DNA from 2 places in the Protofrankia sp. Cr1 genome. Region 1 is predicted to be linked to the other one. Evidence: predicted binding sites of a transcription regulator. Region 1 holds the regulator's gene; the other holds the start of a gene.

Region 1 (4,760 bases):
GACCTCCGCGCGCCACGCAGGTCGGACAGCGGCTGGCCGACCTTGCAGTTGTCGCGGTAGATGGCCAGAGCCTTCAGCCCAAGCCGCCAACCCTCCAGATAGATCCCCTTGACATCCTCGACGGTCGCAGCCGCCGGCATGTTGACGGTCTTCGAAATGGCTCCGGACAGGAATGGCTGGACTGCCGCCATCATCCGGATGTGTCCCATCGGGCTGATCGCCCGTTCGCCGATCGCGCAGTCGAAGACCTCGTAATGCTCATGACGCAGGCCCGGCGCGTCGATGACATGGCCGTGCTCGGCTACGTACTCGACGATCGCCTCAACCGTCTCGTCGGGGTAGCCAAGCGCCCGCAGCGCGGCGGGAACCGTCTGGTTGACGATCCGCATGCTGGATCCGCCCACCATCTTCTTCATCTTCACCAGTGCGAGGTCGGGTTCGATGCCGGTGGTGTCGCAGTCCATCGCCAACCCGATCGTGCCGGTCGGGGCGAGCAGACTGACCTGCGCATTGCGCCACCCGTGCTTCTCGCCCACGGCGTGCCCGCGGGCCCATTCGCTGGCGGCCAGGGCGAGTATCCGGGCATCGTCCGCTCCGACCGTGCGGACCGTGTCGGCCGCGGCCGCGTGCTTACGGATCACCCGGCGATGGGCGTGGGCGTTGGCCGCGAAACCGTCGTAGGCCCCGACCGTGCCGGCGAGCTGCGCGGAGCGTCGGTAGGCCACGGCCGTCATCAGCGCGGTGATCGCGGCCGCCATCGCCCGGCCTCCCTCGGAGTCGTACGCGCGTCCCGTCGCCATGAGAAGCGCGCCGAGGTTGGCGTAGCCGATCCCGAGCTGGCGGAACGTCCGGGTCACCCGGGTGATCTCCGGGGTCGGGAAGTCAGCGAAACAGATCGAGATGTCCATCGCGGTGATGACCAGCTCGATGGCGGCGATGAACGCCTCACCGTCGAAGGTCAAATCGTCGCGCAGGAACCGCATCAGGTTCAGCGAGGCCAGGTTGCAACTGGAGTTGTCCAGGTGCACGTACTCACTGCACGGGTTGCTGGCACTGATCCGGCCGGAGTCCGGGCAGGTGTGCCAGTCATTGATCGTGTCGTCGTACTGGATCCCCGGATCCGCGCAGTCCCACGCGGCGTGCGCGATCGTATGGAACAGCGACCGCGCCGGGATGGTCTCGATGATCCGTCCGTCGATCCGGGCCCGCAGGTGGAAGTCGGTGTCGTCGACGACCGCCCGCATGAACTCGTCCGTCACCCGGACCGAGTTGTTGGCGTTCTGGTACTGCACCGAGACGATGTCGCGGCCGCCGAGATCCATGTCGAAGCCGGCATCCCGCAATGCCCGGATCTTGCTTTCCTCACGTGCCTTGCTCTCGACGAAGTCGACGATGTCTGGATGGTCGACGTCGAGCACAACCATCTTCGCGGCCCGTCGGGTCGCACCACCCGACTTGATCGTCCCAGCCGAGGCGTCGGCTCCGCGCATGAAACTCACCGGTCCGGACGCGGTGCCGCCCGAGGACAACAGTTCCTTGGACGAGCGGATGCGCGACAGGTTCAGCCCGGCACCCGACCCGCCCTTGAAAATCAGACCCTCTTCCCGGTACCAGTTGAGAATCGACTCCATCGTGTCGTCGACCGCGAGGATGAAACAGGCTGAGACCTGTTGCGGCGCCGCGGTGCCCACGTTGAACCACACGGGACTGTTGAAGCTGAAGACCTGGTGCAGCAGCATCCACGCCAGTTCATGCTCGAAGACCTCGGCGTCGGCCTCCGAGGCGAAGTACCCGTTCTCCAACCCGGCCGCCGCGTAGGTGCGCACGACCCGGTCGATGAGCTGGCGCAGGGACCATTCGCGGGTGGCGCTGCCCAACGCACCACGGAAGTACTTGCTCGTGACGATGTTCGTGGCGTTCACCGACCAGAAGTCGGGGAACTCCACCCCGCGCTGCTCGAAGTTGACCGAACCGTCCCGCCAGTTGGTCATGACGACGTCCCGCAGCTCCCAGGTGACCTCGTCGTAGGGATGCACGCCGGGCGACGTGTGGACACGTCCGACCGTCAGGCCGCTGGTCTTACCAGCGGGCCGGCTCGACTTCGTGCCACGGGTCTCGGTCATGGCGCTCCTCGTCTGGCGGGTACGGCGTCTGGCGGGTACGGCGTCTGGCGGGTACGGCAGGGACGACAACTCGCCGACCCGTGAACTATCTGGCCTGCGCCCGAAGGCCCGCGATCGCGGTCTCGAAGTCCGCCAGGGACTCGAAGGCCAGATACACCGAGGCGAACCTCAGGTAGGCGACCTCGTCAAGAACTTGCAGTGGGCCGAGAATCGCCCGGCCGATCTCGTCCGAGGGAATCTCGGCCGCTCCCGACGCACGCAACCTGTCCTCGACCAGCTGAGCGAGCTGGGCCAGCGCATCGGCCTCAACCGGTCGGCCCTGACATGCCCGGCGCACACCCGCGACCACCTTCGCGCGGCTGAACGGCTCGGTCACACCGCTGCGCTTAATCACCCTCAGCGATGCCTCCTCGATCGTCGTGAACCGACGGCCGCAGGACGAACATGATCGCCTACGGCGGATCGCGGCACCTTCCTCAGCCTCGCGGCTGTCGACAACCCTGCTGTCCGGGTGTCGACAGAACGGGCATCGCACGGACGATCCCCCAAGATCTTGACGACTTACAACTCCGCAACTACCACATGTTGTGGTTAACCATAGGGCTCACCACCATGAACTGGCAAACCGTCGGCGCGTCCGACGGTCACGGCAGGCGAAGCGCCTGCCCGGGAACAAGATCGGTGGTGGCAAGCTGATTCATACCGGCCAGCCGCGCCACGATCACCCGAGTGTCACCCTCAGGAGCCAGCGCACGCGCTATGCCCCATAAGGTCTCTCCGGACCGGACCACGTGAACACGACTGGAACCCGCACCGCCGCGCGGTGCGGCCAACGATGTGACCCGCGCGAGGGACAAGATCAGACAGAAGGCAATCGCGACGAGCGCAACCAGGACCATCCGGCCTCGCCGGGTCAATCTCAGTGGAGGCAGCGCCGGCCGCTCCACCACGCACCCCTTCAACACACCCCTTCACCCCTTGAGATCACGAACTACGAACAGCCGTTCGATCGAACGTCTGATCGAGTTTGTACCTCATGACTCCGACAGAATCGCCACGACACGCTCGAACAGACGTTTGAAAAATCCGGTCGCTGCGGTTACGGTCGTACCGATGAGATGTCGGTCGTGGCCACCGGCTCCGGTTCCTGGCGAAAACACCAGGTCTACCGGGAGCGGAGTCTGTCACGACCGCAAAACGAAGGAGAACGGCAGGTATGACCACCGACCCCAACCGCACCCGACGTGGCCGGCCACCGCGCGGTACCGTGCGCGACCTGCCGGATGGGCCGGCGGACGCGTCGGGCCTGACCCCCCGCCAACGCAAGGTGTTGGAGGTGATCCGCAATGCCGTCGAACGCCGCGGATATCCGCCCAGTGTCCGCGAGATCGGCGAAGCGGTCGGGCTCACCAGCACGAGCAGCGTCGCGCATCAGCTCAAGATGCTGGAGGAGAAGGGCTTCCTGCGCCGTGACCCCCACCGTCCGCGGGCCATGGAAGTGCTCTCAGCGGACGCGCCGGTACGGCCGACGGCACGCGACAGCCTTCACCTCGGGCCGCCACTGGCCCTGACGGCCGACACCGGGGAGTCCACCGCCGCGCCGGAAGCCCGCCGTGAAGCGGCCTACGTGCCCGTCCTCGGTCGTATCGCGGCGGGTGGGCCGATCCTTGCCGAGCAGGCGGTGGAGGACATCTTCCCGCTTCCCCGTGAGATCGTCGGCGAGGGCACGCTGTTCATGCTGAGAGTTGTCGGAGACTCCATGGTCAATGCCGCGATCTGCGACGGGGACTGGGTGGTCGTCCGCCAGCAGCCGGTCGCGGACAACGGCGAGATAGTCGCCGCGATGATCGACGGCGAGGCAACGGTCAAGACGTTGCGTCACCGTGACGGCCACGCATGGCTCCAGCCGCAGAACCCGGCCTATGCCGAAATTCCGGGCGACGAAGCGTCGATCCTCGGTCGGATCGTCGCGGTCCTACGCCGGGTCTGAACATGGATGGTTGTGCCGACCGGGACAGGGCCGACCGCAAGCAGGCCGGGCGAGTGGTGGCGGTCGTCGGTCCGACCGCGGCCGGCAAGAGCGAGCTCGCGATCGATCTCGCCGCCACCCTCGGCGGTGAGATCGTCAATGCCGACTCCATGCAGCTCTACCGCGGCATGGACATCGGCACAGCCAAAGTGCCGCCACGGGATCGCAAGGGCATCCCGCACCATCTGCTTGACGTCTGGGACGTCACCCACACCGCCGACGTGGCGTCGTACCAGGCAAGGGCACGAACAGTCATCGACAATCTTCTGCTTGCCGGTCGGACCCCGGTACTCGTCGGCGGCTCCGGGCTCTATATCAGGGCTGTCATCGACGACCTCAGGTTTCCCGGCACCGACCCGGCGGTGCGAGCACGCCTTGAACGGGAGCTGTCCGAACGTGGGGCTGCCGCGTTACACGCCGACCTGACCGCACGCGCGCCGCAGGCAGCTGCGGCCATACTGGTCGGCAACGGTCGTCGCATCGTGCGCGCGCTGGAAGTGGTGGAGCTCACCGGCGGCTTCACCGCCTCCCTACCGGAGCACCGCGCGGTCTATGACGTTGTTCAGATCGGTCTCGATCATCCCCAGCTCGATGCCCGGGTCGCCGAC
Region 2 (4,591 bases), on a different contig from region 1:
CTGTACTTCGGTGCCGTAACGGTCGCGTAGGCGTGCCCCGATGGCCAGCGCCCACGGCGCGTTCACCAGGGCGCCGAACGGAGCGTGAACCGCCAGCCGCCAGTCACCTAGCTCGTCGCGAAAGCGTTCGACGACGATCGTCCGGTCGTCCGGCAGGTGACCGGTTGCCTCCTGCTGCTCGACGAGGTAGGCGAGCAGGTTGTCGGTGGCCCACTCGTCGAGACCCGCCGCCTGGATGCGTTGGCGCGCACCTGCGGGCCCGAGACGGGCGAGTTCCCGGGTGAACGCGCCGAGCGCGCGACCCAGCTCGGCCGGCCGCCCGGGTGTGTCGCCGTGCCAGAACGGCAGCCGCCCCGGCTGTCCCGGCGCCGGGGTCACCAGCACCCGATCAGGGGTGATCTCCTCGATGCGCCAACTGGACGAGCCGAGCAGGACGACGTCACCGACCCGCGACTCGTAGACCATCTCCTCGTCCAGCTCGCCCACCCGGCTTGCCTTCTCGCCGACGAGGAAGACACCGAACAGACCCCGGTCGGGGATGGTGCCTCCGCTGGTGACCGCGAGACGACCGGAACCGGGCCGGCCGGTGAGCGTGCCGGTGGCGCGGTCCCAGACGACTCGCGGGCGCAGTTCGGCGAAGTCGTCGGAGGGGTATCGACCGGCGAGCATGTCCAGGACGGCATCCAACATCGCCGGTGGCAGGGTCGCGAACGGCGCGGCGCGCCGGACCAGCGCGGCCAGGTCGTCGACCGACCACGGTTCCATGGCGACCATCGCCACGATCTGCTGGGCCAGGACGTCGAGTGGGTTGCGTCGGTAGCGCAGCTCCTCGATCGCACCGTCGCGCATCCGTTCGGCCACGACGGCGCACTCGGGGAGGTCGCCACGGTGCCGGGGCACAATCACCCCGCGGCTGACGGCTCCGACCTGGTGCCCGCCGCGCCCAACCCGCTGCATGCCCGCGGCGACGCTGGGTGGCGACTCGACCTGGATGACGAGGTCCACCGCTCCCATGTCGATGCCGAGCTCCAGACTGGAGGTGGCCACCACCGCGGCCAGCCGGCCGGCCTTCAGATCGTCCTCGATGAGCGCCCGTTGTTCCCGGCTGACGCTGCCGTGATGGGCCCGGGCCAGCGGCTGATCGGTGTGCGTGCGCGCGGTGTACGCCTCGTTCAGGTGGGCGCACAGTCGTTCGGCGAGGCGCCGCGAATTGGCGAAGACGATCGTCGAGCGGTGCGCGAGTACAAGATCGAGGATGCGTTCCTCCACGGCGGCGGGACTGTCCGCAAGGCTGGTCATGTCCGCCACCGGTACGACCACGTCGATCTGCAGCGTCTTGTCGGCCGGTGGGCATACGACCGTGACCTGGCCAGCCCCGCCGAGCAGGCGCGCGACCTCCTCGATCGGGCGAACGGTCGCCGACAGGCCCACCCGCTGGGCGGGGCGTTCCAACAGCGCGTCGAGGCGTTCCAGGCTGAGCGCGAGGTGCGCGCCGCGTTTGGTGCCGGCCACGGCGTGCACCTCGTCCACGATCACTGTTTCCACCGCGCGCAGCGACTCGCGGGCCTGGCTGGTCAGGATCAGAAACAACGACTCGGGCGTGGTGATGAGCACATCCGGTGGTAGCCGGCCAAGGGCCCGCCGTTCGCCGGCCGGCGTGTCGCCTGACCGAATACCGACCCGTACGTCGGGCTCGGGCAGGCCCAGGCGTGCCGCGGCCGCCCGGATGCCGGCGAGCGGGGCGCGCAGATTACGTTCGATGTCCACGGCCAGCGCCTTGAGCGGGCTCACGTACAGCACGCGGCACCGTCGGGACGGTTCGGCGCTCGGACCGGTGCCCGGACCGGCGCGGACGAGCCGGTCCAACGACCACAGAAACGCCGCGAGCGTCTTGCCCGACCCGGTCGGCGCGACGACCAGGACGTTGGCTGCGTCACCGATCGCCTGCCAGGCACCCACCTGCGCGGGCGTGGGCGCAGGGAACACGGCGGCGAACCAGGCCCGGGTGGGCTCGCAGAACCGCGCGAGGGGGGATCGGGTGGACATGTTCCGAGTCTGCCTCGCCGGTCCGACACACTGGGGAGCGTGCGACTGACCGAGTTCTGGGCGCGGATGAACAAGCAGTTCGGTTCCGGGTACGCGGAATCGGTCGCCCGTGACCATGTGGTGGCCCGGCTCGGCGGGGTGACGGTGTCCGACGCCCTGGCTCGCGGCGACGATGTCAAGGATGTCTGGCGGGCTGTGTGTGACGACTTCGAGGTACCCGCGCGCGACCGTTGACCGGATTTGCGGCGTGTCGCCCGCGTGGTCGAACGAATGTTCGTCTACTGTGGATGGCGAGCGCCCAGGTCTGCTGCGGTCGCCGGTGACGGGAGGAGGGGCATGATCGTTTCATCCTCGACTGGTCGGTTGTCCACAGGTCCGGCCCGGCGCTCGAAACTGTCGGACCTGCCCCCTACCGTCACCAACGTGGCCAAGACTCGACGACCTCAGCCTGGAGTGACTCCCATGGCAGGACTCGACCGTGAGAAGGCGTTGGAGAACGCCCTCGCACAGATCGACAAGCAGTTCGGCAAGGGCTCGGTTATGCGGCTCGGCGACGAAACCCGCCCACCGGTCCAGGTCATCCCGACCGGTTCCATCGCGTTGGATGTGGCACTCGGCATCGGTGGGCTGCCACGAGGGCGGGTAGTGGAGATCTACGGCCCGGAATCGTCCGGTAAGACGACGGTTGCCCTCCACGCGGTCGCCAACGCCCAGGCGGCCGGCGGGATCGCCGCCTTCATCGACGCCGAGCACGCACTCGACCCTGACTACGCGGGCAAGCTCGGGGTCGACACCGATGCGCTGCTGGTCTCCCAGCCCGACACCGGTGAGCAGGCGCTGGAGATTGCGGACATGCTCATCCGATCCGGGGCGATCGACATCATCGTCATCGACTCGGTGGCCGCTCTCGTGCCCAGGGCCGAGATCGAAGGTGAGATGGGCGACAGTCATGTCGGCCTCCAGGCCAGGCTGATGTCCCAGGCGCTGCGCAAGCTGACCGGTGCTCTTTCGAACACGGGCACCACCGCCGTCTTCATCAACCAGCTCCGCGAGAAGGTCGGCGTCATGTTCGGTTCGCCCGAGACGACCACGGGTGGTAAGGCGCTGAAATTCTATGCCTCAGTACGGCTGGATGTCCGTCGTATCGAGACTCTGAAGGACGGTGCGGATGCCGTGGGTAACCGCACTCGGGTGAAAGTCGTGAAGAACAAGATGGCGCCTCCGTTCCGGACGGCGGAGTTCGACATCGTTTATGGCGCTGGCATAAGCCGTGAGGGTTCCCTGATCGACATGGGGGTCGAGCACGGGATCATCCGCAAGTCCGGAGCCTGGTACACCTACGACGGCGATCAGTTGGGTCAGGGTAAGGAGAACGCTCGATCCTTCATGCGTGACAACCCCGACATCGCCAACGAGATCGAGAAGAGGATCAAGGAAACTCTCGGCCTGGTGCCGTCGATCGACGCCGATCAGCCATCCCCACCGGCGGTTGATCTCTGACTGGCGGAAGGCGTTGATCGGTGATGCCGCTGTCGGATCGTAGCCGAGAAGAGGGCACGGACCCGGTGGAGCGGGCACGGGAGATATGCCTGCGCCAGCTTGAAGCCCGCCCACGAAGCCGCGCGGAACTGGCCGCCACGCTGGATCGCCGCGGAGTTGATCCAGAAACGGCGGAGATTGTGCTGAACCGTCTGGTCGCGGTGGGTCTGGTGGACGACAAGGCGTTCGCCGCCGCGTTGGTGTCCTCCGCCCGCGTGAACCGTGGTCTCGGTCGACGCGGTCTTGCCCACGAACTGCGGCGCCGGGGGGTGGACCCGGAGATCTCCTCGGTGGCTCTGCAGGCCGTGGACGGCCAGGACGAGGAGGCCACCGCACGAACGTTGGTACGACGCAGGCTGGCCACGATGGACGATGTGCCGGCGCAGGTGCGTGCCCGACGTCTGGCCGCGTTGCTCGATCGTCGCGGCTATCCTTCTGATCTTGTGATGCGAGTGGTCACGGAAGAAGTGGAGGGTGGTGCGGCGGACTAGCATTTCTTGACCGTTCGACAGGCGCAGACCTACGCTCACCGAAGGTGAGAGGGCTCCCGCGGTGACGCGGTTCCGATAGCGTGAAACACGTTCACATGAGAGTGGTTGACCCGGATCGTGGCGCCTGCGGGCGCTGTCGTGCCCGCTTGGGCTCAACCCGCCTGTCAGTAGCGACACGGGTTGACGTTCCGGAACGGCCCGTTTCGTGGGTCCTTCGCCGCTCCGGCCCGCTACTTGCGGGCCAAGGCCGGTAGCGGGAGGAGGACCGATGGGTGTTCTCCTTGCTGTGCTTGGGGCCTGTCTGTTCATGGGTTTGGTGGTCATAGCCGTGCTGCTTCTGCGTGTACTGGGCGCGGGTGCGTTGGCGGCGCCCCGGCCTGGCACGGATGACGAGCAGCCGACCGAGCATGTCGACACCCAACAGGCCGCTGAACGTCGCGAGCAGGCGGAACTGGAGGCCGCCGAACTTATCCGCCGAGCCGAGGAAACCGCCCGGGCGGTGCAGGAAAGGGCAG

What was found. Region 1 encodes LexA, which represses DNA repair genes until DNA is damaged. Its sites were predicted from a motif close to CGAACNNNNGTTCG; they were not measured.
Region 2: the regulator LexA is predicted to act here: its motif matches at 2,310-2,323, upstream of recA (recombinase RecA).

What each region holds. Positions count from the first base shown of each region.
Region 1 is NZ_CAUVXO010000016.1:26,131-30,890, forward strand. Features, by position in the region: gene U9980_RS03255 (vitamin B12-dependent ribonucleotide reductase) at 1-2,123, opposite strand, end outside; gene nrdR (transcriptional regulator NrdR) at 2,209-2,658, opposite strand; gene U9980_RS03265 (LysM peptidoglycan-binding domain-containing protein) at 2,768-3,022, opposite strand; gene lexA (transcriptional repressor LexA) at 3,340-4,113, shown strand; partial or broken gene miaA (tRNA (adenosine(37)-N6)-dimethylallyltransferase MiaA) at 4,116-4,760, shown strand, end outside.
Region 2 is NZ_CAUVXO010000005.1:7,042-11,632, reverse strand. Features, by position in the region: gene U9980_RS01365 (DEAD/DEAH box helicase) at 1-2,046, opposite strand, end outside; gene U9980_RS01360 (DUF3046 domain-containing protein) at 2,086-2,280, shown strand; gene recA (recombinase RecA) at 2,509-3,546, shown strand; gene U9980_RS01350 (regulatory protein RecX) at 3,570-4,076, shown strand; gene rny (ribonuclease Y) at 4,345-4,591, shown strand, end outside.